4 regions of the Streptomyces sp. DT224 genome follow, and region 1 is predicted to be linked to each of the others. Evidence: riboswitches for the same ligand, from Rfam matches in the RefSeq annotation. Region 1 holds a riboswitch; each other region holds the start of a gene.
What was found. A riboswitch is a leader RNA that binds a small molecule or an ion and turns the genes downstream of it on or off. The one in region 1 is predicted to bind cobalamin.

Region 1 (7,220 bases):
GCGGCCGTCCCGGTCACGCGGGCCGCCCGGTGCGGTAGAGGACGGCGACGAAGGCGGGCACGCCGATGAGGGCGGTGACGACGCCCACCGGGACCTCCTGCGGGTCGAGGACGGTCCGGGCGAGCGTGTCGACCCAGACCAGGAAGACGGCTCCGGCGAGCGCGGTGACCGGCAGCAGCCTGCGGTGGCCCGAGCCGGTGAGGGCGCGGGCGGCGTGCGGCAAGACCAGCCCGACGAATCCGATGGCCCCGGCCGAGCTGACGAGCGCGGCGGTCAGCAGCGCGGTCGTGCAGAGCAGGACGGTGCGGACGCGTGCGACGTTCACCCCGAGGGCGGCGGCCGCGTCCTGCCCGAAGGCGAAGGCGTCGAGCGTACGGGCGTGGCCCAGGCAGACCAGCAGGCTGCCGGCGAGAACGGCGGAGCAGATCCACACATCGGTCCAGCCCACCCCGCCGAGCGAGCCGAGCAGCCAGAACAGCACGCCCCGGGTCTGCTCGGCGTCGGCGGCCGTCATGACGACGAACGAGGTCAGTGCCGAGAACAGCTGCATCGCGGCGACCCCGGCCAGCACGACCCGGTCGGTGGAGCCGCCCAGGGTATGGCTGAGCAGCATCACCAGCGCGAACGAGCAGAGCGCCCCGATGAACGCCCCGGCCGGCAGCGACACCGCGCCCCCGCCGGCACCGAGCACGACGACCAGGACCGCTCCCGTGGACGCGCCGGAGGAGACGCCGAGGACGAACGGGTCGGCGAGCGGGTTGCGCAGCAGGGACTGCATGACGGTCCCGCAGACCGCGAGACCCGCCCCGCAGACGGCGGCGAGCAGGGTGCGCGGCATACGCAGGTTCCAGATGATGCCGTCGCGGATCGGACTGAGCCGGGCCTCGCCGATGCCGAGGTGCGCGGCGACGGCGGACCAGACGTCCACGACGGAGATCCGGGCCGGCCCGATGGTGACGGCGACCGCGACGGACAGCGCGAGCAGCAGAACGCCGCCGGTCCACAGGAGGCCGCCGCGCAGGCGGCGGGGGCGGACGGACCCGGTGGTCTCCGTCGCCTTCTCGCGCGGTGCGGTGAGCCGGTCGGTGGCCGTCACCCCGCGAGCCCGGACGCCCGCAGCCCGGCGGCCACCAGCTCCACGCCCTCGACCGTGCGGATGGTCGGGTTCATGGCCTGGCCGCTGAGCAGGACGTAGCGCTTGTGGCGTACGGCGTCCATCTTCTTCGTGACGGGGTTGGACTCCAGGAAGGCGATCTTCCCGGCGGCGCTCTCCGCGGTCTGCGACGTGCGGGTGAGGTCGCCGATGACCAGCACGTCCGGGTCGCGGTCGGCGACGGTCTCCCAGTTGATCTGCGGCCATTCCTCGTGCGTGTCGTCGAAGACGTTCTTCAGGCCGAGCTCCCGGGTGATGATGCCCGGCGCCCCGCAGCAGCCCGCCAGATAGGGGGACTCGGAGTTGGCGAACCAGTACAGGACGGAGGTACCGGATCCGTCGACGCCGTCGGCGGCCTCGCGGATCCGGGCGCGGAGCCGCGCGACCAGCTTCTCGCCACGCTCGGGCACGCCGAACACCCGGGCCAGGTCGCGTACTTCGCCGTAGACGCTGTCCATGGTGAGGGCGCCGGTGCGGACGCCGTCGCCGTCCTTGGTGTTGTCCTTGGCCGTGCAGTCGGCGGGCGCGACGTAGGTGGGGACGCCCAGCTCCTCGAACTGTTCGCGCGGGGCGACGCCGCCCTTGGCGAGGGTCGACTCGAAGTCGGCGGCGACGAAGTCGGGCTCCTGGTCGAGGACCTTCTCGGAGGAGGGCCGGTTGTCGGTGAGCCGCTGCACGCCCGTGTTGGCCTTCTCCAGGCCCTTCATCACCGGGTCGGTCCAGGTGGCGGTGGCGGCGATCCGGTCGGCGAGGCCGAGCGAGAGCAGGATCTCCGTCGTGCCCTGGTCGACGGAGACCGCGCGGCGCGGCGCGGCCCGCACGGTGACGGTGCGCCCGCAGTTCTTGAGGGTGACCGGATAGCCGTCCGCCGTGCCCTTGCCTCCGGCCGCTTCGGGCGGGCTTCCCCCGCAGGCCGTCAGCAGCAGGAGCGCGGCGGTGAGCAGGGCGGCGGAACGGGCGGGGCCGGATATCGGCGGCACGGGGTACCTCGGCGTCTCTGGGCCCATGCGCGGGACCCGCTGTACGGTGTCCGCCGCCCGGTCCCGGACGGCGGTCGCCAGCAGGTCTTCGGACTCGGGTTCGCTCGGACGGGACGCCTTCCCGGGAGACGGTGGTCTTCCAGTGGCCGTGGCCCCGCCCGTCCCCCTCACCGCTGCGCGTCAGTTCCGGATTCGCACCGGATTCCCTGACCCCTACGTGGAGTTCGACTGGCTCCGGGGACGCTACCACGGGCGTCCCACGCGGTTCAGCGCCGCCCCCGGGGGCTCAGGGGCGTTGCAGGGCCACCACCGCGTTGTGCCCGCCGAAGCCGAAGGAGTGGCTGACGGCCCGGTGGACGGGCCGCACCAGCGGCACCTTGGTGACGCAGTCGATGTCGAACCCGGGCGCGGGGGCGTCCAGGTTCGCGACCGGCGGAACGACCCCGCGCTGGAGGGTGAGGATCGTCAGCCCCGCCTCGATCGCCCCGGCCGCGCCCATGCAGTGCCCGAGCACCCCCTTGGGGGCGGTGACGGGCGGCCGGTGCGGGTACATCCGGCTGATCAGCGCGGCCTCGGCGGCGTCATTGCGCACGGTCGCGGTGCCGTGCGCGTTGACGTGCTCCACCTCCTCCGCCCGCCAGCCCGCGTTCCGCAGCGCGGCCTCGACGGCGGCCCGGGCGACCCGCCCGTCGGGGTGCGGGCTGGTGGGGTGGTGGGCGTCCGTGGTGGCTCCGGTGCCGGCGAGCAGGGCCCGGGGTTCGACGCCTCTGGCCTCCGCGTCGGCGGCGCGTTCCAGCACCATGACGGCGGCACCCTCGCCCATGACGAGTCCGGCGCGGTCGGCGGCGAAGGGCCGGCTGAGCCGGGACAGGTCGCCGTCCGCGCGGGCGGCCGCTCCTGAGCGGGCGAAGCCGGTCATGGCGACCGGGAAGACGGTCGACTCGGTCGCCCCCGCGACGGCCACGTCGCACTGCCCGGTCACCAGCAGGTCGCGGGCGACGGACAGTGCGGTGACGCCCGACGAACAGGCGGTGCAGGGGGCCATGCTGGGGCCGGTGGCCCGCATCTCGATCGCGATCTCGGCGGCGGGCATGTTGGGGATGGTCAGCAGGACACCGGCCGGCGAGATCGCCTCCGGCCCCCTCCGCTCGAGGACCAGCGCCTGGTCGGTGAGGTGCGCGGAGCCGCCGCTGCTGGTGCCGACGACGACCGCGACCCGGCTGCCGTCCCAGCCGGACGGGTCGAGCCCGGCGTCGGCGACGGCCTCCCGTGCGGCCAGGACCGCGAACTTGACGTACCGGCCCATCCGGAAGGCCGTACGGCGGCCGATCTCGGCGTCCAGGTCGATGCCGTCGACCATGCAGGCGAAGTCGATCGCGCACCCGGCGAGCGCGGGGACGGTGCGGGCCGGGCTCACCGCGGCGCACACCCCGTCCCAGGTGGATTCCGTGTCGTTGCCGACCGGGGTGATCATGCCGAGACCCGTGACGGCGATGGCCGGTGTCCTCATCGGGCGACGCCCGCCGCCGTGTCGAGGTGCTCCGTGAGCTCGGCGAGGGTGGTCCCCCGGGTCAGGATGCCGGTGTCCAGCTCGACCCCGGTGGTCTCCCGGAGGACGACGGCGAACTCGGCGGCCGCCAGGGAGTCCATGTCCAGGCTGTCCATCGTGGAGTCCGGAAGGATCTCGGCCACGGGCACCCTGAAGGTACGGCTGAGTACGTCGGTGATGCGGGGGTGGATCGTGCTCATGGTTCTTCCTTTCCTCGTGCTCACCCGCGTGGGGTGTCCGGCGCCGGCGCGCACGGCCCCGACGCCGGAACAACTGAACAGCGCCGCTCCGGTTACGCCTTGCGGCGAACCGATTCGCCTACGCCCGGCCGGGACGCCCCGGTCCACCGCGCGAACAGGGCGACGGTCGTCCAGTAGGCGAGGAGGACGGCCCCCGCCCCGAGCCCCTGCAGGGCGCGTTCCGCACGGCACGCCCGTGTGCCCCTCATCGCCTCGCCTCCGCGTGCCAGTGGGCCTCCGGATCGTCGTACGCGTCGGCGTAACCGGCGCCCGTGATCGGCCAGTCGGCCAGCATCTCGTCGGGGAAGGCGAAGGAGTCGGCGAGTTCCGGAAGGTGGGGGGCCACCGCGTCGATGAGCCGTTCGATGTGGTCCGTCAGCGCCTCGGCCTGACCGGTGCTCAGATACCCGGCCGCGAGGAGGTCCCCGCTGTCGCGCGCCACCCGGCGCAGGGCGAAGAGCCGGGCCAGCTCGCCGAGCCGGTCCCGGTCCGCCCCGGGGGGCAGCGCCTCGACCGCCTCCGCGTACGCCTCGGCCGCCTGCCGGCAGGCGTGCGCCTCGACCCCGCGCAGCGCGGGCCCCGCCGCGGCGTTCCACCGGCCCAGCGGGTCGCCGTGCGCCGTCCGGGCCGCCCGGGCCCCGGCGCGCGCGAACCACAGCTCCTCGGCGCGGCCCAGGAGCCGGACCAGGAACCGGAGGTCGGTGAGGTCGCCGTGCGCCGGGGCGGCCGGCTCGTACGGCGTGCGGTCGGCGAGCAGGGCGGCGGCGGCCCTGGCGTGGACGGCGAGGTTGTCGCCCTCGGCGGTGATGGCGCCCTCGACTCCGGTGACGAGCGCGGCCATCCCGTTGTTCTCCAGGAGGCCCTGGGCGCCGCAGCGCTCCCGGGACTCCACGATCACGTCCCTGGCCTGCCAGGTGATCCAGCCCTTGGCGATGTCCACCAGCCGCTCGGCCGCCTCCCGCCCGGCCTCCGGCCCCGCCGCGGCCGCCTCCCAGCGGTCCAGGACACGGCGGTGCAGCAGGCTCATGGCGAAGACCGTGGCCATGGCCTCGGCGAGCGGCCCGTGATGGGTGCGGTACGCGAGCACCGGCAGCCGAGCCCCGCGCCCCGCGGAGACGTGGCGGTGGCCGCCGTACCGCACCGCGACGGCCAGCGTGGCGCGCGCCGAGCCGACGGCGCTGGCGCTCATGGAGATCCTGCCGGTGACGACGCGGGCGATGGAGGCGAGGAAGCGGCGTCTGCGGCCCTCGACGGCACTGCGGAAAACCCCGTCGCCGTCGATCCGCCCCTGCGGGCCCGTCAGCAGCGCCTCGCGCCCCACGAAGACGTGGTCGAACGAGGTCAGGCTGTGGTCGACGGGGCTGCCCATGCGCGCCGGGAGCCTGCGCACCCGTACGCCGGGCAGCGGTCCGTCGGCGCCGGTGAGCGGCACCAGCAGCAGGAACACTCCCCGGTCGGCCCCGCCGGCCAGCAGCCGCGCGGCGACGAGCCCCGACTTGGGGCCGCCGGGCCGCCCGGTGTTGGGCATGAACTTCTGCGCCCCGCAGTGCGGGGTGTGCAGCACGAACCCGTCGCGTTCGGCATCGTAGACGGCGGTCGTCTCGACGGCGGCGGCGTCGTTGCCGTGTGCCACCTCCGTACACAGGAAGGTTCCGGTACGCCGCAGCGTCAGGAAGTCCGACAGGTCGCGGGGGCTGTCGGCGATGTGGTCGAGGAGGCTGCCGAGGAAGAGGTTGTAGTGGATGCCCGCGATGGTGGCGAGCGCCGGGTCGATGGGGGCCAGCCACTCGTGCAGGGCCGCCAGCGCCCGGAAGTCGGAGGCCGGGCGGGCGGCACTGTCCAGGGCGTCGTTGAGGGTGCGCAGTCGGGCGTACGCGCGGGCGAGCCGTTCGTCCGGGGTGCCGCCGGCCTCCGGCCCGGGGGGCAGCCGGAACGGGTCGGTGGCGACGAGCCGCCGCCAGAAGCCGTGCTCGCGGCGGGCGTCGGCGCCGAGGAGTACGGAGGTGAGCGGGCGTACGAGGGGATCGGCCTCGGTGAGCGTGGTGGTCATACAAGGCTGAACGACCGGCGTACGGTCAGGACACCGGGCTCGTGCAGATGTTCACCGTCCGGAGGGGCGAGCCCGTTCGAAGCAGAGGGCGACGTTGTGGCCGCCGAAGCCGAAGGAGTGGCTGACGGCCCGCTCGACGCGCAGTCGGCGCGGCTCCTTGGTGACGCAGTCGATGTCCCAGTCGGCGGGCGGGGCGTCCAGGTTGGCGACCGGCGGGACGACCCCGTGTTCGAGGGTGAGCACGGTGGCGGCGGCCTCGATCGCGCCGGCGGCGGCGAGCGTGTGCCCGAGGACGCCCTTGGGGGCGGTGACCGGGGGCCGGTGCGGGAAGAGGCGGGCGATCAGCTCGGCCTCCATCGCGTCGTTCAACGGCGTGGACGTGCCGTGGGCGTTGACGTGCCCGACCTCGTGGGCCGCCCAGCCCGCCGCGTCCAGGGCCGCCTCGACGGCGCGCCGGGCGCCGTGCCCGCCGGGGTCGGGCGCGGTGGGGTGGTGGGCGTCCGTGGCGGCTCCGGTCCCGGCGAGCACGGCGCGCACGCGGGCGCCCCGGGCCGCCGCGTGCGCGCCCCGCTCCAGGACGAGCACGCCGGCGCCCTCGCCCAGGACGAAGCCGTCGCGGTCGGGTGCGAAGGGGCGGGACGCGGCGGCCGGGTCGCCGGTGCGGGTGGACAGCGCGCCCAGCTGGGCGAAGGCGGCGGCCACCAGGGGCGTCAGGACGGATTCCGCGCCGCCCGCGACGACGACGTCGCACCGGCCGGTGGCGAGGAGGTCGTGTGCGGTGGCGAGGGCGGTGGCGCCCGAGGCGCAGGCGGTGGCCGGGGCCAGGCTGGGCCCGTGGGCGCCCAGGTCGATGGCGATCTCGCCGGCCGCCGCGTTGGGCATCATCATCGGCGCGAGGAGCGGCGAGACGGCCTGTGCGCCGCCGCCGTCGAACCGGCGGACGTTGTCCACGAGGGCGGAGACGCCGCCGACGCCGACGCCGAGCACGACGCCCACCCGGGCGCCGTCCCAGCGGTCCGGGCGCAGCCCGGCGTCGGCGACGGCCCGGCGCGCGGCGACCAGGGCCATCTTCGCGAACCGTGCCATCCGCCAGCCGGCGCGGCCCCCGATGGCGTGGTCCAGGTCGGTCCGGTCGGCCCGGCAGGCGAAGCCGGCGGGCAGCCCGGCCAGTTCCTCGCAGTGCCGGGCCGTGGACCGCCCCGCGCACAGTCCGGACCAGAAGGCCCGCTCGTCGTCGCCCGCGGGGGTG
Region 2 (7,220 bases), on a different contig from region 1:
GCCACCGGCAACGACGTCTCCCAGCTCCAGATACGGGTCGCCGGGTACTCCGGGTACAACTCCGTCCTGGCCATCGACGGCTCGTACGGGCCCGCCACCACCGCCGCCGTCAAGCGCTTCCAGGCCGCCTACGGGCTGGCCGCCGACGGCATCGCGGGCCCCGCCACCCAGTCCAAGATCTACGCCCTCCAGGACAGCGACTGCACCCCGGCGCACTTCACGTACGCCGAGATGAACCGCTGCAACAGCACCTGGTCGGGCGGTGCGGTCTCGGCGGCCACGGCGAAGGCCAACGCGCTGAGGACCATGTGGAAGCTGGAGGCGCTGCGTCACGCGCTGGGCGACCGACCGATCAGCGTCAACAGCGGCTTCCGCTCGTACTCCTGCAACAGCGCGGTCGGCGGCGCGTCCAACAGTCGCCATCTGTACGGAGACGCGGCCGACCTCGGCGGGATCGCCTTCTGCACCCTCGCCGGTGAGGCCCGCTACCACGGCTTCCACACCATCCTCGGCCCGGGCTACCCGGACCACAACGACCACGTCCACGTCGACCAGAGCCCCAGCCACTACTGGTCGGCGCCCAACTGCGGTATCTGACCCCCTCGGCGGGGCCCGTCGGGCACTCGGTCAGGCCGCCTCGCCGACCGCCGACGGGCCCCGGAAGGTGCGCCGGTACGCCTGCGGTGTGGTGTCCAGGGCCCGTACGAACTGATGGCGCAGGGCCGCCGCCGTCCCGAAGCCGGTCCGGTCGGCGATGGTGTCGACGGTTTCGTCGGATGTCTCCAGCAGGTGCTGGGCCAGCAGGACGCGCTGGCGCAGCAGCCAGCGGTACGGGGTGGTCCCGGTCTCCTGCTGGAAGCGGCGGGCGAAGGTGCGCGGCGACATGTGCGCCCGGTCGGCGAGCTGTTCGACGGTCATCTCGCGGTCGAGGTGGCGCTCCATCCAGGCCAGCGTGTCGCCCACCGTGTCGCACCGGGTGCGCGGCAGCGGGCGCTGGATGTACTGCGCCTGCCCGCCGTCCCGGTGCGGCGGCACCACCATGCGGCGGGCGATGGTGTTGGCGGCGGCCGGTCCGTACGCCTGGCGGACCAGGTGCAGACAGGCGTCGATCCCCGCCGCCGTCCCCGCCGACGTGGTGACCGGCCCGTCCTCCACGTACAGCACGTCCGGCTCGACGACGGCCTTGGGGAAGCGGCGGGCCAGGTCGTCGGCGTGCCGCCAGTGCGTGGTGCAGCGGCGGCCGTCCAGCAGCCCGGCCGCGCCCAGGAGGTACGCCCCCGAGCAGACGCTGAGCACCCGGGCGCCCCGCTCCACGGCCCGGCGCAGGGCGACCAGGACCTCCTCGGGGAACTCGCGCTCCCCGAAGCGGCTGCCGGCCGGTACGGCGATGAGGTCGGCCTCCTCCAGCCGGTCGAGGCCGTAGGGGGTGCGGATGGTGAAACCGGCGTGGGTCCGCAGCTGGGGCCCCTCGGCGGAGACCACGGCGAAATCGTGCACCGGCAGGCCCTCGTCGCTGCGGTCGAGGCCGAACACCTCGCAGAGCACGCCGAGTTCGAAGGGATGGACATCGTCGAGCATCAGGGCGGCGACATTGTTCAGCATGGAACCAGTGTGGCAGTAATTCGATGCTGTGTGACAGTCCTGCCACTGCCGCCGTTCCTCCGGAACGAGGACAGTAGAGGCATGAACACATTCCAGAACATCCTCGGCATTTCCGTCCTTTTCGCCCTCGTCCTGCTGCCCGCGCTGGTCGGCATGGCCCGCGAGCGCCGCATCGACCGCGAGCTGCGCGAAGCGGAACAGGACCGGAGCACCCGCCCACCGCAAAGCGCGGACGCCGCGCGGCCGGTGGGGGCCGCACGGCGTCCGTACGTCAGAAGCTGGGCGAGGATCTAGGCTAAAAGTCGTCGTCGAAGGCGACCGTGCCCTCCACGGCCACCTGGTACGCCGAGGGGCGGCGCTCGAAGAAGTTCGTGAGCTCCTGGACGCCCTGGAGCTCCATGAACGAGAACGGGTTCTGCGATCCGTACACCGCCGGGAAGCCGAGCCGGGTGAGCCGCTGGTCGGCGACGCACTCCAGGTACGCGCGCATCGACTCGGTGTTCATGCCGGGCAGCCCCTCGCCGCACAGGTCGCGGCCGAACTGCAGCTCCGCCTCGACGGCCTCCTTCAGCATGTCGGTGACCTGCTGCTGGAGGGCGTCGTCGAAGAGGTCCGGCTCCTCCTTGCGGACCGTGTCCACGACCTCGAACGCGAAGTTCATGTGCATCGTCTCGTCGCGGAAGACCCAGTTGGTCCCCGTGGCGAGACCGTGCAGCAGCCCGCGCGAGCGGAACCAGTACACGTACGCGAAGGCGCCGTAGAAGAAAAGCCCCTCGATGCACGCGGCGAAGCAGACCAGGTTCAGCAGGAAGCGGCGGCGGTCGGCCTTCGACTCCAGCCGGTCGATCTTCTCCACCGAGTCCATCCACCGGAAGCAGAACTGCGCCTTCTCGCGGATGGACGGGATGTTCTCCACGGCCGCGAACGCCGCCGCGCGGTCGTCCGGGTCGGGCAGGTAGGTGTCGAGCAGCGTCAGATAGAACTGGACGTGCACGGCCTCCTCGAACAGCTGCCGCGACAGATACAGCCGCGCCTCGGGGGAGTTGATGTGCTTGTACAGCGTCAGCACCAGGTTGTTGGCGACGATCGAGTCACCGGTCGCGAAGAACGCGACGAGGCGCCCGATCAGGTGCTGCTCGGCGGGCGTCATCCTGGCGAGGTCCGCCACGTCCGAGTGGAGGTCGACCTCCTCCACGTGCCAGGTGTTCTTGATCGCGTCCCGGTAGCGCTCGTAGAAGTCCGGGTAGCGCATGGGCCGCAGGGTGAGCTCGAAGCCCGGGTCCAGCAGGTTCTTCTCGGTGGGGGTGGTGCTCATTACTGGCATGCCTCGCAGGACTCGGGGTTCTCCAGGGAACAGGCGATCGCGTCCGCGTCGGGAGCCTGCGCCTGCTGTACGGGGATGGGGGCGGCGGTCGACGCGGCCCCGGACGCGGCACGGGCGATCCGGGTCGCCGGACGCGACCGCAGGTAGTACGTCGTCTTCAGGCCCTGCTTCCAGGCGTACGCGTACATCGAGGAGAGCTTGCCGATGGTCGGCGTCTCCAGGAACAGGTTGAGCGACTGGCTCTGGTCGAGGAAGGGCGTACGGGCCGCCGCCATGTCGATCAGGCCGCGCTGCGGGATCTCCCACGCCGTGCGGTACAGCGCCCGCACGTCCGCCGGGACCCAGGCGAAGCCCTGCACCGAGCCGTTCGACTCCCGCAGCGCCTCACGCGTCCGCGCGTCCCACACGCCGAGCCGCTTCAGCTCGTCCACCAGATATCCGTTGACCTGGAGGAACTCACCGCTCAGGGTCTCCCGCTTGAAGAGGTTGGAGACCTGGGGCTCGATGCACTCGTAGACCCCCGCGATCGAGGCGATCGTCGCGGTCGGGGCGATCGCCAGGAGCAGCGAGTTGCGCATCCCGGTCTTCGCGATCCGGGCCCGCAGCGCCTCCCAGCGCTCCGGCCAGTTCAGCTCCACGGCGTAGTGGTCCGGGTGCAGCACCCCGCGCGCGGCCCGGGTCTCCGACCAGGCGGGCAGCGGGCCCGACCGCTCCGCGAGGTCGCAGGACGCCTCGTAGGCGGCGAGCATGACGCGCTCGGAGATCCGGGTCGAGAGCGCCCGGGCCTCGGGCGAGTCGAAGGGCAGCCGCAGCTGGAAGAAGACGTCCTGGAGACCCATGGCGCCCAGGCCCACCGGCCGCCAGCGGGCGTTGGACCGGCCGGCCTGCTCGGTCGGGTAGAAGTTGATGTCCACGACCCGGTCGAGGAAGGTCACCGCGGTCCGCACGGTGGCGTCCAGCCGCTCCCAGTCCATCGAGGAGCCCTTGACGAACGCGCCGAGGTTGACCGAGCCGAGGTTGCAGACGGCCGTCTCGCCGTCGTCGGTGACCTCCAGGATCTCGGTGCACAGGTTCGAGGAGTGCACCACCCTGCCCGGCTCGGCGGTCTGGTTCGCCGTGCGGTTGGAGGCGTCCTTGAACGTCATCCAGCCCTGGCCGGTCTGCGCCAGGGTCCGCATCATCCGGCCGTACAGCTCGCGGGCCGGCATGGTCTTGCGGGCCAGGCCCTTCGCCTCGGCCGCCCGGTACGCGGCGTCGAACGCGTCGCCCCACAGGTCCACGAGCTCGGGCACGTCGGCCGGGGAGAACAGCGACCAGGCGGTGTCCGCGTCCACGCGGCGCATGAACTCGTCCGGGATCCAGTGCGCCAGGTTCAGGTTGTGCGTGCGCCGCTGGTCCTCGCCCGTGTTGTCGCGGAGCTCCAGGAACTCCTCGATGTCCGCGTGCCAGGTCTCCAGGTAGACCGCGGCGGCGCCCTTGCGCCGGCCGCCCTGGTTCACGGCCGCGACGGAGGCGTCGAGCGTCTTGAGGAACGGCACGATGCCGTTGGAGTGCCCGTTGGTGCCCCGGATCAGGGAGCCCCGGGCGCGGACGCGGGAGTACGAGAGGCCGATGCCGCCCGCGTGCTTCGAGAGGCGGGCCACCTGGTGGTAGCGGTCGTAGATCGAGTCCAGCTCGTCCAGCGGCGAGTCGAGCAGGTAGCAGGACGACATCTGCGGGTGGCGGGTGCCGGAGTTGAAGAGCGTCGGCGAGGACGGCAGGTAGTCCAGCCGGCTCATCAGCCCGTACAGCGCGGCGACCTCGTCCAGCGCGCGCCCGGAGGTGTCCTCGGCGAGCCCGGAGGCGACCCGGAGCATGAAGTGCTGGGGGGTCTCGATGACCTGGCGGGTGATCGGGTGGCGCAGCAGGTAGCGGCTGTGCAGGGTGCGCAGTCCGAAGTAGCCGAAGCGGTCGTCGGCCCCGTCGGCGAGGGACCGCTCGACCAGGGCGTCCAGCGCCCCCGCGTGCAGCGTCACGAACTCGGCGGTCCGGTCCGCGATCAGGCCCTCGCGGTGGCCCACGGCGACGGACGCGGAGAACGAGGTGGCGCCCTGGCCCGCGGCCTCGTCCGCGATGGTCCGGGTGAGCAGGCGGGCGGCGAGCCGGGAGTAGGCGGGGTCCTCGGCGATGAGGCCCGCCGCGGCCTCGGTGGCCAGCGAGCGCAGCTCGGCCTCGTCCGACCGGGCGTTGCGGCCGCGCAGGGCGGCGGCGGCGACGCGTCCGGGGTCGGTGTCGGGCAGATCGGCGGTGAGGTCGGTCAGGGTCCGCAGCAGTGCGGTGCCCGGTCCGTCGCTCGCGGGTCCGGTGGCTTCGGACTCGGCCGTCTTCGGCGCTGAGGCCGGATCGGCTGGCGCGATGGTCACGTGGTGCTCTCCCTCGCTCGGCTCCGGTCCGGCGGGGAGCGCGGGGGCAGCCGGGCAGGAGGGGGCCCGGGCGGGGCGGCACTCCGTGCGGCGTCCACCGGCCCATCCCACGAGGCCCGGACGTCAGGGCATCCGGTTCGGTCGAGCCGGATGCGCTGTCGGCAGGTCCTCGGACTCCACGGATGCGCGAACGCGCACCGCATACACCGTTGCGGGACAGTTCCGGATTCACACCGGATTCCCCTGCGGCGACAGCGAGCATGAGCATACATGTGGGGGCCGCCCTGCCGGACGGCCCCCACATGTTGTGTCGCGTGCGGTAAAGGTGTGCGGTCAGTGACCGCCCGGCGCCCCCGCCGTGGCCGGCGGCAGCTTCTCCTGGACACCCGGGTCGCCCACGTCCCCGGTGTAGTCGCCCGGGGAGGTCTCGTCGGTGCCTACGGGCGCCTTCACGGCGTTCAGGACGAAGGTGAGGACGACGACGACCACGACGTTCAGCACGAAGGCGGTGAGGCCGATGTAGCCGATCTCGCCGAGGCCCGGGATCTCCTTGGAGGACCCGCCGAAGTGCTTCTGCGTCGGGCTGGCGACCCCGTACGCGGCAGCCGTCCCGTAGATCATGCCGGCCGCCCAGCCGGCGATCAGCGCCCAGCGGTGGAACCACCGGGTGAACAGTCCGCCCACCAGCGCCGGCATCGTCTGGAGGATCCAGATCCCGCCCAGCAGCTGGAAGTTGATCGCGACGGTCTTGTCCATGGTGAGGACGAAGGCGAGCGCGCCGACCTTGACCAGCAGCGAGACCAGCTTGGAGACCTTGGTCTCCTGCTCGGGCGTCGCGTCCGGCTTCAGGAAGTCCTTGTAGATGTTGCGCGTGAACAGGTTCGCCGCGGCGATGGACATGATCGCGGCCGGCACCAGGGCGCCGATGCCGATCGCGGCGAACGCCACCCCCGCGAACCAGTCGGGGAACATGTTCTCGAACAGCTGCGGGATGGCGAGCTGGCCGTTGTCCACCTTCACGCCGGCGGCGATCGCCATGAAGCCGAGCAGCGCGAGCAGGCCCAGCATCAGCGAGTACAGCGGCAGGATGGTGGTGTTGCGGCGGATCACCTCACGACTGCGGCTGGAGAGCGTCGCCGTGATCGAGTGCGGGTACATGAACAGCGCGAGCGCGGACCCGAGCGCCAGCGTGGCGTAACCCCACTGGCCGGCCGCAGCGGGCGCGAGACCGCCCGCGCCCGCCTTGGTGAACTTGTCCTGGGCGGAGGCGAAGATGTCGTCGAAGCCGCCCAGCTTGATCGGGATGTAGATGATCGCCACGGCGATGACCAGGTAGATCAGCCCGTCCTTGACGAACGCGATCAGCGCGGGCGCCCGCAGTCCCGAGGAGTAGGTGTACGCGGCGAGCACCGCGAACGCGATCAGCAGCGGCAGGTCCTTGACGAACCAGTTGGTGTTCTCGCCGCCGCCGACGCCCATCACGTCCAGCACCGCCTGGATGCCGACGAGTTGGAGCGCGATGTACGGCATGGTGGCGAGGATGCCGGTGACCGCGACGGCCAGCGAAAGACCCTTCGAGCCGAACCGGCCGCGGACGAAGTCCGAGGTGGTGACGTACCCGTGCTTGTGCGAGACCGACCACAGGCGGGGCAGGAACGTGAAGATCAGCGGGTACACCAGGATGGTGTACGGCACCGCGAAGAAGCCGGACGCGCCGGCCGCGTAGATCGCCGCGGGCACGGCGACGAAGGTGTACGCGGTGTAGAGGTCGCCGCCGAGCAGGAACCAGGTGACCCAGGTGCCGAACGACCGTCCGCCCAGGCCCCATTCGTCCAGGGTGGCCTCGTTCTCGGCCCTGCGCCAGCGGGCGGCCAGGAAGCCCATGACCGTGA
Region 3 (7,220 bases), on a different contig from region 1:
GCCAACGCGATGGCCACGACCATCTCGACCGGCGCACTCAAACCCAAGACGGCGGTCGCGATGTCCGCCGTTCTGAATCTGGTCGGCGCGTTCCTGTCCGTGGAGGTCGCCAAGACGATCTCCGGCGGGATCGTCAACGAGGACGGCCTCAGAACCGAGGTCATCTTCGCGGCGCTCGTCGGCGCCATCCTGTGGAATCTTCTGACCTGGCTGGTCGGGCTCCCGTCCAGCTCCTCCCACGCACTGTTCGGCGGCCTCATCGGCGCCGCGGTGATGTCCGCCGGCTGGTCGTCGGTCAACGGGGGCACCGTCGTCACCAAGGTGCTGCTGCCCGCCGTCGCCGCCCCGATCGTGGCCGGCGTGGCCGCGCTCCTGGCCACCCGGCTCACGTACCGGATCGGCGGGAAGATCCGGAACGACGCCCAGGAGAAGGCCACCGCCAAGGGCTACCGGGCCGGCCAGATCGCCTCGGCCGGGCTCGTCTCGCTCGCCCACGGCACCAACGACGCGCAGAAGACCATGGGCATCATCACTCTCGCCCTGGTCACCGGCGGCGTCCTCTCCCCCGGCTCCAACCCGCCGGTCTGGGTCATCGTCAGCGCCGGCCTGGCCATCGCGCTCGGCACGTACCTCGGCGGCTGGCGCATCATCCGCACCATGGGCAGCGGCCTGACCGAACTGAAGCCCCCGCAGGGCTTCGCCGCCCAGACCAGCGCGGCCACCGTCATCCTGGCCTCCTCGCACCTCGGCTTCTCCCTCTCCACCACGCAGTCCTGCTCCGGGGCCGTGATGGGCGCGGGCCTCGGCCGGGCCGGGGGTGTGGTCCGCTGGTCCACCGCCACCCGGATGTTCGTCGCCTGGGGCCTGACCCTGCCGGCGGCCGGTCTGGTCGGCGCGGGTGCGGAGTTCCTGACGAAGCAGGGCACCTGGGGCGTCGTGGTCGTCGCGGCCCTCCTGGTCGCCGGTTCCGGGGCGATCTGGGTGCTCTCGCGCCGCACGCCCGTCGGCCACGGCGATGTCGCGCCCGGCACCGAGGACGCCGCCCCGGCCGAGCCCGCGGGTGTCGTCACCCAGGCCATCGCGGCCGTGAGCCCGCCGCCCACCGCGGCCCAGGCGCACGACCTCGCCGCCACCATTCCGGCGCCCGCCGGTCCCGTCGCCGCCGATCCGGCCCGACCCGCCACGGTCTGACAGACCCCGGTACTCCGGTAAGGACACCCCGTATGAACATCGACTGGGCAGCTCTGGGCACCGTCTTCGGCGTCTCCCTCGTCACCACCGTCGCCCTGGTGGGCCTCTTCACGCTCGGCATCGTCGGCCTCTCCAAGCAGCCGGAGCCGGCTGCCGGGGGCGGTCCGGCGGGCTCCTCGCTCCTGCTGGCGCGCGCCGGGGCGTACGTCTGCTTCGGGCTGTGCGCGGCGGCGGTCGCGTACGGGATCTATCTGATCGTCGCCTGACGCACCGCCTCCCCCGGGCCGGACGCACCTCGTGCGCGTCCGGCCCGATGTGCGTCCGCCCCCACCGTGCCGCCGCAGGTCAACGGCGAGTTGACGGGCGTTCGCGGGGCGTGGTGGACTGCCGGAGCCATTACGGCGACAGCAGAGGAAGCCGGTGCGAATCCGGCGCGGTCCCGCCACTGTCACCGGGGAGCGGTCCCCCACCGCACGTCACGGCCCGCGCGAGCGGGCTGGAAGACCGGGGTCCCGCCGATCCGGAAGCCAGGAGACTCTCGTCGCCGTCACGTCGAACCAGGGCGCGGACCCTGAGTGAGGACATACCGCCATGCCCGGCTGCCGTGCGACCTTCTCCCCACGCCCTCTGTCGGCAGCCTCGGGTGCGGTCGGCTGAACCGTGCGTGCCGATCGCATCTACGCGTACGGCGCCACCGCCGGCCTGATCGCCGACCTGCTGCTCGGTGACCCCCGCAGGGGGCACCCGGTCGCCGCCTTCGGGCGGGCCGCCGCGGCCGTCGAGGACCGGCTCTGGCGCGACCATCGCGGCCGGGGCGCCCTGCACACCCTGATCTGCGCGGGGGGCGCCGCCGGGAGCGCCGCGCTCGCCGCCCGCGCCCTGCGCCGCCGTCCCGTCGCCTCCGTGGCCCTGACCGCCGCCGCCACCTGGTTCGTCGTCGGCGGTACGTCGCTGGGGCGCGAGGCCCGGGCCATCGGCGGGGCGCTCGCCGCCGGCGACATCGAGTCGGCCCGGGAGCGGCTGCCCCACCTGTGCGGGCGCGACCCACAGGCGCTGGACGGCCCCGGGATCGCGCGTGCCGTGGTGGAGTCCGTCGCCGAGAACACCTCGGACGCCGTGGTCGGCGCCCTCGTCTGGGGCGCCCTCGCCGGGGTCCCCGGGCTCGTCGGCTTCCGCGCCGCCAACACGCTCGACGCGATGGTCGGCCACAAGTCGCCCCGTTACCTGCGGTACGGCTGGGCATCCGCCCGGCTGGACGACCTCGCCGGCTGGCCCGGAGCCCGGCTCACCGCCCTGCTCGCCGTGGCCTCCGGCGGCCGCCCCCGGGAGGCGGTACGGGCCTGGCGGGCCGATGCCGCGAAGCACCCGAGTCCCAATGCGGGGCCCGTGGAGGCGGCGTTCGCCGGGGCGCTCGGCGTACGGCTGGGCGGGACCCTCGCGTACGGGGGGCGCGTCGAGCACCGGCCCGTGCTCAACGGGGAGGCGGGCCGTGCCGTGGAGACCGGGGACATCGAGCGCGCCGTGCGGCTCTCGCGCCGGGTGGGCGTGCTCGCCCTCGGCGTCGGCGTGGCCGCCCGGCTGGGCGCGGGGGCGGTCGCGCGCCGGATCGCGGGACGGACCGGGAGACCTCAAGGACGGAGAACGATATGAGCGGCGGACTGCTGGTCGCCGGAACCACGTCGGACGCGGGCAAGAGCGTCGTCACGGCGGGCATCTGCCGCTGGCTGGTGCGCCGGGGGGTGAAGGTCGCCCCGTTCAAGGCGCAGAACATGTCACTGAACTCCTTCGTCACCCGCGAGGGCGCCGAGATCGGCCGGGCCCAGGCGATGCAGGCCCAGGCCGCCCGCGTCGAACCGACCGCCCTGATGAACCCGGTGCTGCTCAAGCCCGGCGGCGACCGCTCCAGCCAGGTCGTCCTGATGGGGCGGCCGGTCGGCGAGATGAGCGCCCGCGGCTACCACGGCGGACGGCAGGAACAGCTGCTGTCCACCGTCACGGACTGCCTGGAGCAGCTGCGGAGCACGTACGACGCGGTGATCTGCGAGGGCGCCGGCTCACCCGCCGAGATCAACCTGCGGCGTACGGACATCGTGAACATGGGCATCGCCCGGGCCGCGCGCTTTCCGGTCGTGGTGGTCGGGGACATCGACCGGGGCGGGGTCTTCGCCTCCTTCTTCGGCACGACCGCGCTGCTCGCGCCCGAGGACCAGGAGCTGATCGCGGGGTATCTGGTCAACAAGTTCCGGGGCGACGTCTCGCTGCTGGAACCGGGCCTGGACATGCTGCGCGACCTGACGGGCCGTCCCGCATACGGGGTGCTGCCCTTCGCTCACGGGCTCGGCATCGACGAGGAGGACGGCCTGCGGGTGTCGCTGCGCGGCACCGTACGCGAGTCGGCGGTCGCCCCGCCGCACGGCGAGGACGTCCTGCGCGTCGCCGTGTGCGCCATCCCGCTGATGTCGAACTTCACGGACGTGGACGCGCTGGCCGCCGAACCGGGCGTCGTCGTGCGGTTCGTGGACCGGGCCGAGGAGCTGGCCGACGCCGACCTCGTCATCGTGCCGGGCACCCGGGGCACCGTGAAGGCGCTCGCCTGGCTGCGCGAACGCGGGCTCGCCGACGCGCTGCGGCGGCGCGCCGCCGAGGGCCGGCCGGTGCTCGGCATCTGCGGCGGCTACCAGATCCTCGGGGAGCACATCGAGGACGAGGTCGAGTCGCGCGCCGGGCGGGTCGACGCGCTCGGCCTGCTGCCCGTGCGCGTCCGCTTCGACCGCGAGAAGACCCTCGCCCGGCCGTCCGGCCAGGCGCTCGGCGCGCCCGTCGAGGGGTACGAGATCCATCACGGCGTCGCCGAAGTGGGCGGCGGGGAGCCGTTCCTGACGGACGGCCGGGGCACCCCGCTGGACGGCTGCCGGTCCGGTGCCGTCTGGGGCACCCACTGGCACGGTTCGCTGGAGAGCGACGCCTTCCGCCGCCTCTTCCTGGCCGAGGTCGCCCGGCTCACCGGCCGCCGCTTCGTGCCCGCGCCCGACACCTGCTTCGCCGGCCTGCGCGAGGAACAGCTCGACCGCCTCGGCGACCTGATCGAGGAACACGCGGACACCGACGCGCTGTGGCGGCTCATCGAGTCGGGCGCGCCGTCCGGTCTGCCGTTCATCCCGCCGGGAGCGCCCGCCACCCCCGTCAAGGAGGCCCTGTGAGTACGCCTTACCCCTTCACCGCCATCGTCGGCCAGGACGACCTGCGGCTCGGGCTGCTGCTCAACGCGGTCAGCCCGGCCGTGGGCGGGGTCCTGGTCCGCGGCGAGAAGGGCACCGCCAAGTCGACCGCCGTACGCGCGCTGGCCGCGCTGATGCCGGAGGTCCCCGTCGTGCCGGGGTGCCGCTTCTCGTGCGACCCCGCCGCGCCCGATCCGGCGTGTCCGGACGGCCCGCACGAGGACGTCTCCGGCGTGTCGCGGGCGGCGCGGACCGTGGAGCTGCCGGTCGGCGCCTCCGAGGACCGGCTCGTCGGGGCGCTCGACATCGAACGGGCCCTCGCGGAGGGCGTCAAAGCCTTCGAACCGGGGCTGCTCGCGGACGCGCACCGCGGAATCCTGTACGTGGACGAGGTCAACCTCCTCCACGACCATCTGGTCGACCTCTTGCTGGACGCCGCGGCCATGGGGGCCTCGTACGTGGAGCGCGAGGGCGTCTCCGTACGGCACGCGGCGCGGTTCCTGCTCGTCGGGACGATGAACCCGGAAGAGGGCGAGCTGCGCCCCCAACTGCTCGACCGGTTCGGGCTGACCGTCGAGGTCGCGGCGTCCCGGGAGACGGACCAGCGGGTGGAGGTGGTGCGGCGGCGGCTCGCCTACGAGGACGACCCGGCGGCCTTCGCGGCGCGCTGGGCCGGCGAGGAAGCGGAGTTGCGGGACCGGATCACGGCCGCGCGGGCGCTGTTGCCCGACGTGGTGCTCGGCGACAAGGCGTTGCGGCAGATCGCGGCGACCTGCGCGGCCTTCGAGGTCGACGGGATGCGCGCGGACATCGTCATGGCCAGGACCGCGACCGCGCTGGCCGCGTGGGCGGGGCGCACCGACGTAGGTGCCGAGGACGTCCGGCAGGCGGCGCTGCTCGCGCTCCCCCACCGGCGCAGGCGGAATCCCTTCGACGCGCCGGGCCTCGACGAGGACAAACTGGACGACACGCTGGAGCAGAACGGCGGCGGGGACGACGAGCCGGAGCCGGACGGGCCTGGTGGCGGCGGGGGCGGCGGGGGCCTTCCGCCCCAGGGGGACGGGCCCGACACGCCGCCCGCGCCCGCCGACGGGGCGGACGACACGCCCGGGGTCCCCTTGCCCGGGCAGGGCGGCGAGCAGCAGCCCGTACGGGCCGGTGAGCCGTTCCGTACGAAGATGCTGAGCGTGCCCGGTCTCGGCGAGGGCGCGGCGGGGCGGCGGTCCCGGGCGCGCACCGAGCACGGGCGGACGACGGGCGCGCGGCGGCCCGAGGGCGCGCTGACGAAGCTGCATCTGGCGGCGACGGTCCTGGCCGCCGCCCCGCACCAGCGGGCACGGGGCCGGTCCGGCCGGGGGCTCGTGGTGCGGCGGGACGACCTGCGGCAGGCGACGCGGGAGGGGCGCGAGGGCAACCTCGTGCTGTTCGTCGTGGACGCCTCCGGGTCGATGGCCGCCCGGCAGCGCATGGGCGCCGTGAAGGGCGCGGTGCTGTCCCTGCTGATGGACGCCTACCAGCGGCGCGACAAGGTCGGTCTCGTCACCTTCCGGGGCCGGGGCGCGGAGGTGGCGCTGCCGCCGACCTCGTCGGTGGACGCGGCGGCGGCCCGGCTCGCATCGCTGCCGACGGGCGGGCGCACCCCGGTGGCCGCCGGGCTGCTGAAGGCGCACGACGTGCTGCGGGTGGAGCGGCTGCGCGACCCGTCCCGGCGGCCCCTGCTGGTCGTGGTGACGGACGGGCGGGCGACCGGCGGGCCGGACCCGGTGGCGCTGGCCGCGCGGGCCGCCCGGCTGCACGCGGCCGAGGGCACGGCGTCGGTCGTCGTGGACTGCGAGGCGGGTCCGGTACGGCTGGGGCTCGCGGCGGATCTCGCGGCCCGGCTGGGCGGCACCGCCGTCACGCTGGACGAGCTGCGCGCCGAGTCGATCGCCGGGCTGGTCAAGGACGTCCGGGGCGCGGGCCGCGGGCACACCGACAGGAGGGTCGCGTAATGCCGCAGGGACAGCCGGAGAGCGTGCCGGACGACGGACTCACCACCCGGCAGCGGCGCAACCGGCCGCTGCTGATGGTGCACACCGGCATCGGCAAGGGGAAGTCGACCGCGGCCTTCGGGCTCGCGCTGCGCGCCTGGAACCAGGGGTGGCCCATCGGGGTCTTCCAGTTCGTCAAGTCGGCGAAGTGGAAGGTCGGCGAGGAGAACGCCCTGAAGGTACTCGGCGCGAGCGGCGAGGGCGGTTCCGTCGCCTGGCACAAGATGGGCGAGGGCTGGTCCTGGGTCCAGCGCGACGACCAGACGGACAACGAGGCGAAGGCCCGCGAGGGCTGGGAGCAGGTCAAGCGCGACCTGGCCGCCGAGACGTACCGGCTGTACGTGCTGGACGAGTTCGCCTATCCCCTGCACTGGGGGTGGATCGACACCGACGAGGTCGTCTCGGTGCTGCGCGACCGCCCCGGCACGCAGCACGTGGTGATCACCGGCCGCAACGCGCCCGCCGCGCTGCTGGAGGCGGCGGACCTGGTCACGGAGATGTCGAAGGTCAAGCACCCGATGGACGCCGGGCAGAAGGGCCAGAGGGGCATCGAGTGGTGAACATCCCCCGCCTGGTCGTCGCCGCGCCCTCGTCCGGGAGCGGCAAGACCACCGTCGCCACCGGGCTGATGGCCGCGTTCGCCGCGCGCGGGCTCGCCGTGTCCGGGCACAAGGTGGGCCCCGACTACATCGACCCCGGCTTCCACACGCTCGCGACGGGGCGCCCCGGACGCAACCTCGACGCGTACATGTCCGGGCCCGAGCTGATCGCTCCGCTGTTC
Region 4 (7,220 bases), on a different contig from region 1:
GCCGATCACGTCCTCCAGAGCCGCCTCCGGCAGTGCGCCGGGCTGCGCGAAGACCGCCACGTTGTCCCGCACGATCATCAGCGTGGGGATCGACCGGATCTCGAAGGCCGCCGCCAGCTCCTGCTGCGCCTCCGTGTCGACCTTCGCGAAGACCAGGTCCGTGTGGCGCTCGGACGCCGCGTCGTACACCGGGGCGAACTGCCGGCACGGGCCGCACCAGGAAGCCCAGAAGTCGATCAGGACGAACTCGTTGTCGCTGACGACCTGGTCGAAGTTTTCCTTGGTGAGCTCTACGGTGCTCATGCGTTGCTCCCTCTTCCTGTGCCCGTATGAGACGTGTCCGGGTCAACGGTGCCCGATCTCGTGCTATTCCGTGCCTGCCCATGTGGCCGACGCCCACACCCCCCGCCAGAATGAGCCGCATGACACATGGAGCGGAGCCCGTCGAGTACGACGTCGTGGTCATCGGAGCAGGTCCGGTGGGTGAGAACGTGGCGGACCGGGCCCGGGCCGCCGGGCTGACCACCGCGGTGGTCGAGTCGGAGCTGATCGGCGGTGAGTGCTCCTACTGGGCGTGCATGCCGAGCAAGGCGCTCCTGCGACCCGTGGTCGCCCGCGCCGACGCCCGCCGCGTCCCCGGCCTGAGCGGCGCCGTCCAGGGACCGCTGGACGCCGCCGCCGTCCTCGCCCACCGCGACGAGTACGCCTCGCACTGGAAGGACGACGGGCAGGTCGCCTGGCTCGACGGGATCGGGGCCGACATCTTCCGCGGCCACGGCCGGCTGACCGGCGTCAAGCAGGTCACCGTCACCGCGCCCGACGGCACGGAGCACCGGCTCACCGCCCGGCACGCCGTCGCCGTCTGCACGGGCAGCAGGGCCGTGGTCCCCGGCCTGCCCGGCATCGAGGAAGCCCGCCCCTGGACCAGCCGCGAGGCGACGAGCGCCAAGGCGGTCCCCGGCCGGCTCGTCGTGGTGGGCGGGGGAGTCGTCGGCGTCGAGATGGCCACCGTGTGGAACGCGCTCGGCGCGGAGGTCACCATGCTCGTGCGCGGCCAGGGGCTGCTGCCCCGGATGGAGCCGTTCGCCGGCGAGCTGGTCGCCGAGGCGCTCACCGGGGCCGGCGCGGACATCCGTACCGGAGTCTCGGCCACCGCCGTACGCCGCCCGGACGGCGAAGGACCGGTCACCGTGGAACTCGACAACGGCGAGAGCGTCGAGGCCGACGAGGTCCTCTTCGCCACCGGTCGCGCCCCGCGCACCGACGGCCTGGGCCTGGAGACGGTCGGCCTGGAACCCGGCTCCTGGCTCACCGTCGACGACACCTGCCGGGTCGAGGGCACGGACTGGCTCTACGCGGCCGGCGACGTCAACCACCGCGCGCTCCTGACCCACCAGGGCAAGTACCAGGCACGCATCACGGGCGACGCGATCGGGGCCCGCGCGCAGGGCAGGCCACTGGACACCGCCCGCTGGGGCGCCCACGCGGCGACCGCCGACCACGGGGCTGTCCCGCAGGTCGTCTTCACCGACCCGGAGGCCGCCTCGGTGGGCCTCTCCCTGGCCGAGGCGGAACAGGCCGGCCACCGCGTCCGCGCCGTTGACTACGACCTCGCCTCCGTGGCCGGGTCGGGCCTGTACGCGGACGGCTACCGGGGCCGTGCCCGCATGGTGGTGGACCTCGACCGCGAAGTCCTGCTGGGTGTCACCTTCGTCGGCCCCGGCATCGGCGAACTGCTCCACTCGGCGACCATGGCGGTCGCGGGCGAGATCCCCGTCGACCGGTTGTGGCACGTGGTCCCCTCCTACCCGACGATCAGCGAGGTGTGGCTGAGGCTGCTGGAGACGTACCGGGGGTAGCCGGGCCCGGCGGGGCGAGCGGCCGCCCCACGCGCAGGTTCCAGCGCCCCGGCCGGCCGCTCAGCTCCGTCAGCGTGAGCGGGGCGACGTCGAGGCGCCAGAACGCCGGTGGCGGCAGCGCGAGCGCGTGGACCACGGTCGCACGCACCAAGGACGGTTCGGCGACGGCCAGCACCCGGCCGGCACCGCTCAGCGAGTCGAGCCAGGCCCCCGCCCGCGCGCACAGGCCGAGCAGCGACTCGCCGCCGTGCGGGGCGGCCGAGGGGTCGGCCAGCCAGGCGGCCACTTCCGCCGGCTCGCGCGTGCTCACCTCGTCCAGCCGGGCACCCGTCCAGCGGCCCAACTCCCAATCACGAAGCGCGGGTTCGCCCATCGAGCGCAGGCCCAGTGCCGCCGCCGTACGGGCGCACCGCTGGGACGGGCCGTGCACCGCCCGGTCCGCGTCCGGGACGTGTGGTGCGGCCAGTCGTGCCGTACGCACACCCGACACGTCGAGCGTGGCGTCACCGGCGAACCGGGCCTCACGCAACGCCGCGTTCATTGCCGGTGAGATCAGCATCACCCGTACCGTCATACCCGCCCTCAACTCCCGGAACACAGGCCCCGCGGCCCAGCACACCATGGCATCCGGGTCCCACCGGCCGCTTGCAGGGGGCATGGCGGAGCCCGGTGCCCAGGCGGTATGGTCGCGACGACATGACGAGGGTGTGACGGAAGTCCGGTGAGAATCCGGCACGGTCGCGCCACTGTGTACCCGCGCACGCGGGAAGTCAGACCCAGCACCCTCGTCTCAGGCACCACGAACGGGACGCGTGTTCCCACAGGAGGTTCTGCCATGGCACAGAGTGCTGCCCCCGCAACCGGCGCACCCGCCATCACCCCCATCTCCCTGAAGGCCATTGCTCCTTGGGCGGTCTTCTTCGGCATCCTCATGCTGGTCCTGCTCTACTTCGTCGGCGCCGAACAGGGGGCCACGGCCCTCATCTCGGGCGAAGGCGTCCACGAGTGGGTCCACGACGGCCGTCACCTGCTCGGTTTCCCCTGCCACTGACCGCCCCACCGGCTGATCCAGGGGAATCCCTCATGAACTCCATATCTGTCAGAGCCCTGTTGATCCGCGGCATGCTCGCCGGACTGGCCGCGGGGGCGCTCGCGCTGCTCGTCGCCTACTTCCTCGGCGAGTCCAGGGTCGACGCGGCCATCGCCATCGAAGAGGCCGCGCACAGCGCCCACGGCCACCACCACGGCGCCGGCGAGGAACTCGTCAGCAGGGGCGTGCAGTCCACCGCCGGCCTGGCCACCGGGGTGCTCGTCTTCGGCGTCGCGGCCGGCGGCATCGCCGCGCTCGTCTTCTGCTATGCGCTGGGCAGGATGGGCCGGTTCGGCCCCAGGGTCACGGCCGCGCTGATCTCGGGCGCCGCGCTGCTCAGCGTGTACGTCGTGCCGTTCCTGAAGTACCCGGCCAACCCGCCGGCCGTCGGCAACCCCGACACCATCGGCGAACGCACCGCGCTGTTCTTCCTGATGGTCGCCCTCAGCGTGCTGCTCGCGGTCGCCGCCGTCATCGCCGGCAGGCGGCTGGCACGCCGCCTGGGCAACTGGAACGCGACGGTCGCGGCGGCGGCCGGCTACGTCCTGCTGATCGCCCTCGCCTATGTGTTCCTGCCCTCGTTCAACGAGGTCGGCACGGACTTCCCGGCCACGCTGCTGTGGCAGTTCCGGCTGGCCACGCTCGCGGTGCAGGCCACGCTGTGGACCGCGTTCGGCCTGCTCTTCGGCCACCTCACCGAACGGCTGCTGGTGCCGAGGGCCGACGCGCTCGCGGACGGCCGGACGAACCGGACGGCCGCCGCCGTGGGCTGACGGCCGCCGTGGACGAGGCGACGGGCGGAGCCCGCCGGGTGGGTCACCGGCAGGCTCCGCCCGTCCTACGCCGCCCACTCGACCAGGTAGTACGTGAGCGAGGCGTCCTCGCCCACGAGGCGCATCCCGGCCGCCGCCATGACCCGCTGCGAGGGGATGTTGCCCGTGTCGGCGTCCCCGCGCACCCGGGCGACGCCCTGTCCCCGCGCGAACCGGAGCAGCGCCCGCAGCGCCTCGGAGGCATAGCCCCGTCCGCGCGCCGACTCCACGAGCCCGTACCCGATCGTGACGCCGCCCCGCTCGTCCGGCGCCCCGTGGAAGCCGATGCCGCCGATGACCACACCATCGGCCCGGAGCCGTATCTCGTACGAGCAGAACGGGGTGGGGTCGCCGGTGTCCGCGCAGGTCGTGAGGAAGCGCGAGGCGGCGCCCCGCTCGCCGGGGGAGGGGTAGCCGGGAGCCCAGCGCGCCCCGGCCGGCGGCGAACCCGCGGCGACGTGCTCGGCGTCGGCGGGGCTCATGGGGTGCAGGAACAGGCGCGGCGTCTCAAGGTCGTTCATGGTCCTGTGGAGTATCACGTGGCCGCCGTTCCCGGCACCTGGAATATGGCGGGTGCCGGGACGCGCTCACGCCGGCCCGAGGTCACCGGACAGCGCTGCCGCCAGCCGCAGCTGTGTGTCCGCCTCGGCCTGCCGCCCCTGGCGCTCCAGGGTCCGGCCGAGCATCAGGCGGGCGTAGTGCTCCACCGGATCGCGCTCCAGAACCGCGCGAAGCTCCGTCTCGGCCCGCCCGAGGCTCGCCGAGTGGTAGTAGGCGCGGGCCAGCAGCAGCCGGGGCGCGACCTGCTCCGGGACCTCCGCGACGAGGCCGTCCAGGATGCGTGCCGCGGTCGTGTACTCCTTCGCGTCGAAGAAGAATCCCGCGCGCTCCCAGCGCTCGGCGGCGGTTCCGAACTCGTAGTAGCTGTCGCTCATGTCGTCTCCTCGGCCGGGCGGGTGTCCGATCCGCACAACACCGATAGGTGGTTTAACATTCCACTAATCATCCGGCGTGGGTGCCACCCGCCCCCGCCCGCAGCGGAATAGGTTGAGCGCCATGAGCAATCTCGATCGCCAGGCCGTCCCCACCGTCTGCGGGGGCCGGGGTTTCGTCGTCGCGGAGCCCGTACGCGAACTGCTGGCCCCGCGCACGGTGCGGCTCGGCGAGTCCACCGAGGTCCGCAGGCTGCTGCCCAACCTGGGCCGCCGGATGGTCGGTGCCTGGGCCTTCGTGGACCACTACGGCCCCGACGACATCGCCGACGAACCCGGGATGCAGGTGCCGCCGCACCCCCACATGGGCCTCCAGACCGTCAGCTGGCTGCACGAGGGCGAGGTCCTGCACCGCGACAGCCTCGGCAGCCTCCAGACGATCCGCCCGCGCGAACTCGGCCTCATGACCTCCGGCCGCGCGATCAGCCACTCCGAGGAGAGCCCCAAGCCGCACGCCGCCCTGCTCCACGGTGCCCAGCTCTGGGTGGCGCTCCCGGACGCGCACCGCTTCGCGGATCCCCACTTCCAGCACCACAGCGACCTGCCCGCGGTCACCGCCCCCGGCCTCACGGCCACGGTGATCCTGGGCGACCTCGACGGCGCCACCTCGCCCGGCACCGCGTACACCCCGATCGTGGGCGCCGACCTCTCGCTGACCCGAGGCGCGCGGGCCCGGCTCCCCCTGGACCCCGACTTCGAGTACGCCGTGCTCTCGATGTCCGGCGAGGCCGAGGTCGACGGCGTCCCGGTCCTCCCCGGCTCCATGCTCTACCTCGGCTGCGGCCGCACCGAGCTCCCGCTCCGCGCGGAGTCCGACGCGGGCCTGATGCTCCTGGGCGGCGAACCGTTCGAGGAGGAGCTGATCATGTGGTGGAACTTCGTGGGCAGGACCCAGGACGAGATCGCCCGGGCCCGGGAGGACTGGATGGGCGGCGACCGGTTCGGGGCCGTACACGGCTACGACGGGCCGCCCATTCCGGCGCCGGCGCTGCCGGACGTGGGACTGAAGCCGCGGGGGCGGGTGCGCTGAGCTGCGATTCCTCCGAGGGCTGTCGCAGCCTTCCCGGGGCGCGTCCGCGGATCAAGGCGTACAAGCTTGCCGAGACCGCCACTCGGGGGCGTGGGACTTCCGTGAGCACCGCCGCCGTGCGCCGGCTGGCGTGGGAGGGCAATCCCTGGGCCATGGGCCCGCGACCGCAGTGGTCCGTCTCCTGGCCGCCTGGGATAGGAGATCTGGGGCTCCGGCGTCACGGGATCATCGGGTGCGTCGGTGCGCCGATTCGGGCGGCGGCCGCGTCCCAGGCGGCGCTGTTGCCTTGAGGGGTGTAGTGCCGCAGGTGCTGGGTGCGGGCGACGAGGCGGCGCATGTCGGGAAGGCCGCCCACCAGGCCGGCGGCTCGGGCTTGGACGAGGATATTGCCGAGTGCGGTGGCTTCGCTGGGGCCGGCGACGACGGGCAGGCCGGTGGCGTCGGCGGTGAGTTGGCAGAGCAGTTCGTTGCGTGATCCGCCGCCGACGAGGTGGATGCGGGTGATGTCGCGGCCGGCGAGCTCGGCGGCCTGGCGCAGGGCGCGGCGGTGTGCGAGGGCCAGGCTTTCCAGAATGCAGCGGACGATGGCGCCCTGTGTGGCGGGGATGGGTTGTCCGGTGCGGGCGCAGTATGCGCGGATGCGGGTGGGCATGTCGCCGGGGGCGAGGAACTCCGGGGCGTCGGGGTCGAGGACCGCGGCGAACGGTTGAGCCTCCGCGGCTTCGGTGAGCAGCGTGGGGATGTGGGTGGGGAGGCCCTCCTTGTCCCACGTGCGCCGGCATTCTTCCAGGAGCCACATGCCCATGATGTTGCGCAGGTAGCGCACGGTGCCGTCGATGCCGCGTTCGTTGGTGAAGTTCGCCGCTCGGGAGGCGGCGCTGAGGACGGGGGCGTCGAGTTCGAGGCCGGCCAAGGACCACGTTCCGCAGGAGATGTACGCGAAGCCGGTTTCGGTGGCGGGTACGGCGACGACTGCGGAGGCGGTGTCGTGGGAGGCGACCGTAGTCACCGGCGTATGCGAGGGGAGTCCGGTGCAGGCGGCTACGTGGGGGAGGAGGGTACCCGCCGCGTCTCCGGGCCTGCGCAGGGGCGGGAAGAGGCCCGGGTCGAGGGAGAGCCGCTTCATGAGGTGGTGGGACCAGGTGCCGGTTCGGGCGTCGAAGAGACCGGTGGTGGAGGCGTTGGTCTCCTCGGCACCCAACGATCCGGTCAGCCAGTGGATCAGGAGATCCGGGATGAGCAGCAGGGTGCGGGCGGCGTCCCTTTGAACGGCTCCCGTGCCGGCCGCGAGCTGGAAGACCGTGTTGAAGGGGAGGTGCTGGAGGCCCGTGATGCTGTACAGCGTCTCGGCGGAGACTTCTGCCCAGACGCCCGGGGCGATGCCCTCGGTACGCGAGTCGCGGTAGTGGAAGGGGTTGCCGAGGAGGGCGTTGTCGC

Region 2: it holds a riboswitch for cobalamin, as region 1 does, so the genes downstream of both, ACLQ2N_RS00825 (ribonucleoside-diphosphate reductase subunit alpha) here and ACLQ2N_RS11675 (ABC transporter substrate-binding protein) in region 1, are expected to answer to the same signal.
Region 3: it holds a riboswitch for cobalamin, as region 1 does, so the genes downstream of both, ACLQ2N_RS18510 (cobalamin biosynthesis protein) here and ACLQ2N_RS11675 (ABC transporter substrate-binding protein) in region 1, are expected to answer to the same signal.
Region 4: it holds a riboswitch for cobalamin, as region 1 does, so the genes downstream of both, ACLQ2N_RS29010 (CbtB domain-containing protein) here and ACLQ2N_RS11675 (ABC transporter substrate-binding protein) in region 1, are expected to answer to the same signal.

Annotation. Positions count from the first base shown of each region.
Region 1 is NZ_JBNCLI010000004.1:297,881-305,100, reverse strand. Features, by position in the region: gene ACLQ2N_RS11685 (ABC transporter ATP-binding protein) at 1-17, opposite strand, end outside; gene ACLQ2N_RS11680 (FecCD family ABC transporter permease) at 14-1,096, opposite strand; gene ACLQ2N_RS11675 (ABC transporter substrate-binding protein) at 1,093-2,133, opposite strand; cobalamin riboswitch at 2,210-2,366, opposite strand; gene ACLQ2N_RS11670 (beta-ketoacyl-[acyl-carrier-protein] synthase family protein) at 2,420-3,643, opposite strand; gene ACLQ2N_RS11665 (acyl carrier protein) at 3,640-3,882, opposite strand; gene ACLQ2N_RS11660 (acyl-CoA dehydrogenase) at 4,127-5,971, opposite strand; gene ACLQ2N_RS11655 (beta-ketoacyl-[acyl-carrier-protein] synthase family protein) at 6,023-7,220, opposite strand, start outside.
Region 2 is NZ_JBNCLI010000001.1:173,068-180,287, forward strand. Features, by position in the region: gene ACLQ2N_RS00805 (D-Ala-D-Ala carboxypeptidase family metallohydrolase) at 1-597, shown strand, start outside; gene ACLQ2N_RS00810 (GlxA family transcriptional regulator) at 628-1,602, opposite strand; gene ACLQ2N_RS00815 (hypothetical protein) at 1,684-1,896, shown strand; gene ACLQ2N_RS00820 (ribonucleotide-diphosphate reductase subunit beta) at 1,898-2,917, opposite strand; gene ACLQ2N_RS00825 (ribonucleoside-diphosphate reductase subunit alpha) at 2,917-5,328, opposite strand; cobalamin riboswitch at 5,472-5,596, opposite strand; gene mctP (monocarboxylate uptake permease MctP) at 5,662-7,220, opposite strand, start outside.
Region 3 is NZ_JBNCLI010000007.1:49,751-56,970, forward strand. Features, by position in the region: gene ACLQ2N_RS18500 (inorganic phosphate transporter) at 1-1,191, shown strand, start outside; gene ACLQ2N_RS18505 (hypothetical protein) at 1,224-1,457, shown strand; cobalamin riboswitch at 1,603-1,728, shown strand; gene ACLQ2N_RS18510 (cobalamin biosynthesis protein) at 1,852-2,841, shown strand; gene ACLQ2N_RS18515 (cobyric acid synthase) at 2,838-4,391, shown strand; gene ACLQ2N_RS18520 (putative cobaltochelatase) at 4,388-6,400, shown strand; gene cobO (cob(I)yrinic acid a,c-diamide adenosyltransferase) at 6,400-6,999, shown strand; gene ACLQ2N_RS18530 (cobyrinate a,c-diamide synthase) at 6,993-7,220, shown strand, end outside.
Region 4 is NZ_JBNCLI010000012.1:213,815-221,034, forward strand. Features, by position in the region: gene trxA (thioredoxin) at 1-303, opposite strand, end outside; gene ACLQ2N_RS29000 (dihydrolipoyl dehydrogenase family protein) at 423-1,859, shown strand; gene ACLQ2N_RS29005 (histidine phosphatase family protein) at 1,816-2,433, opposite strand; adenosylcobalamin (AdoCbl) riboswitch at 2,558-2,649, shown strand; gene ACLQ2N_RS29010 (CbtB domain-containing protein) at 2,695-2,910, shown strand; gene ACLQ2N_RS29015 (CbtA family protein) at 2,943-3,722, shown strand; gene ACLQ2N_RS29020 (GNAT family N-acetyltransferase) at 3,788-4,282, opposite strand; gene ACLQ2N_RS29025 (tetratricopeptide repeat protein) at 4,349-4,696, opposite strand; gene ACLQ2N_RS29030 (pirin family protein) at 4,818-5,783, shown strand; gene ACLQ2N_RS29035 (rhamnulokinase) at 6,001-7,220, opposite strand, start outside.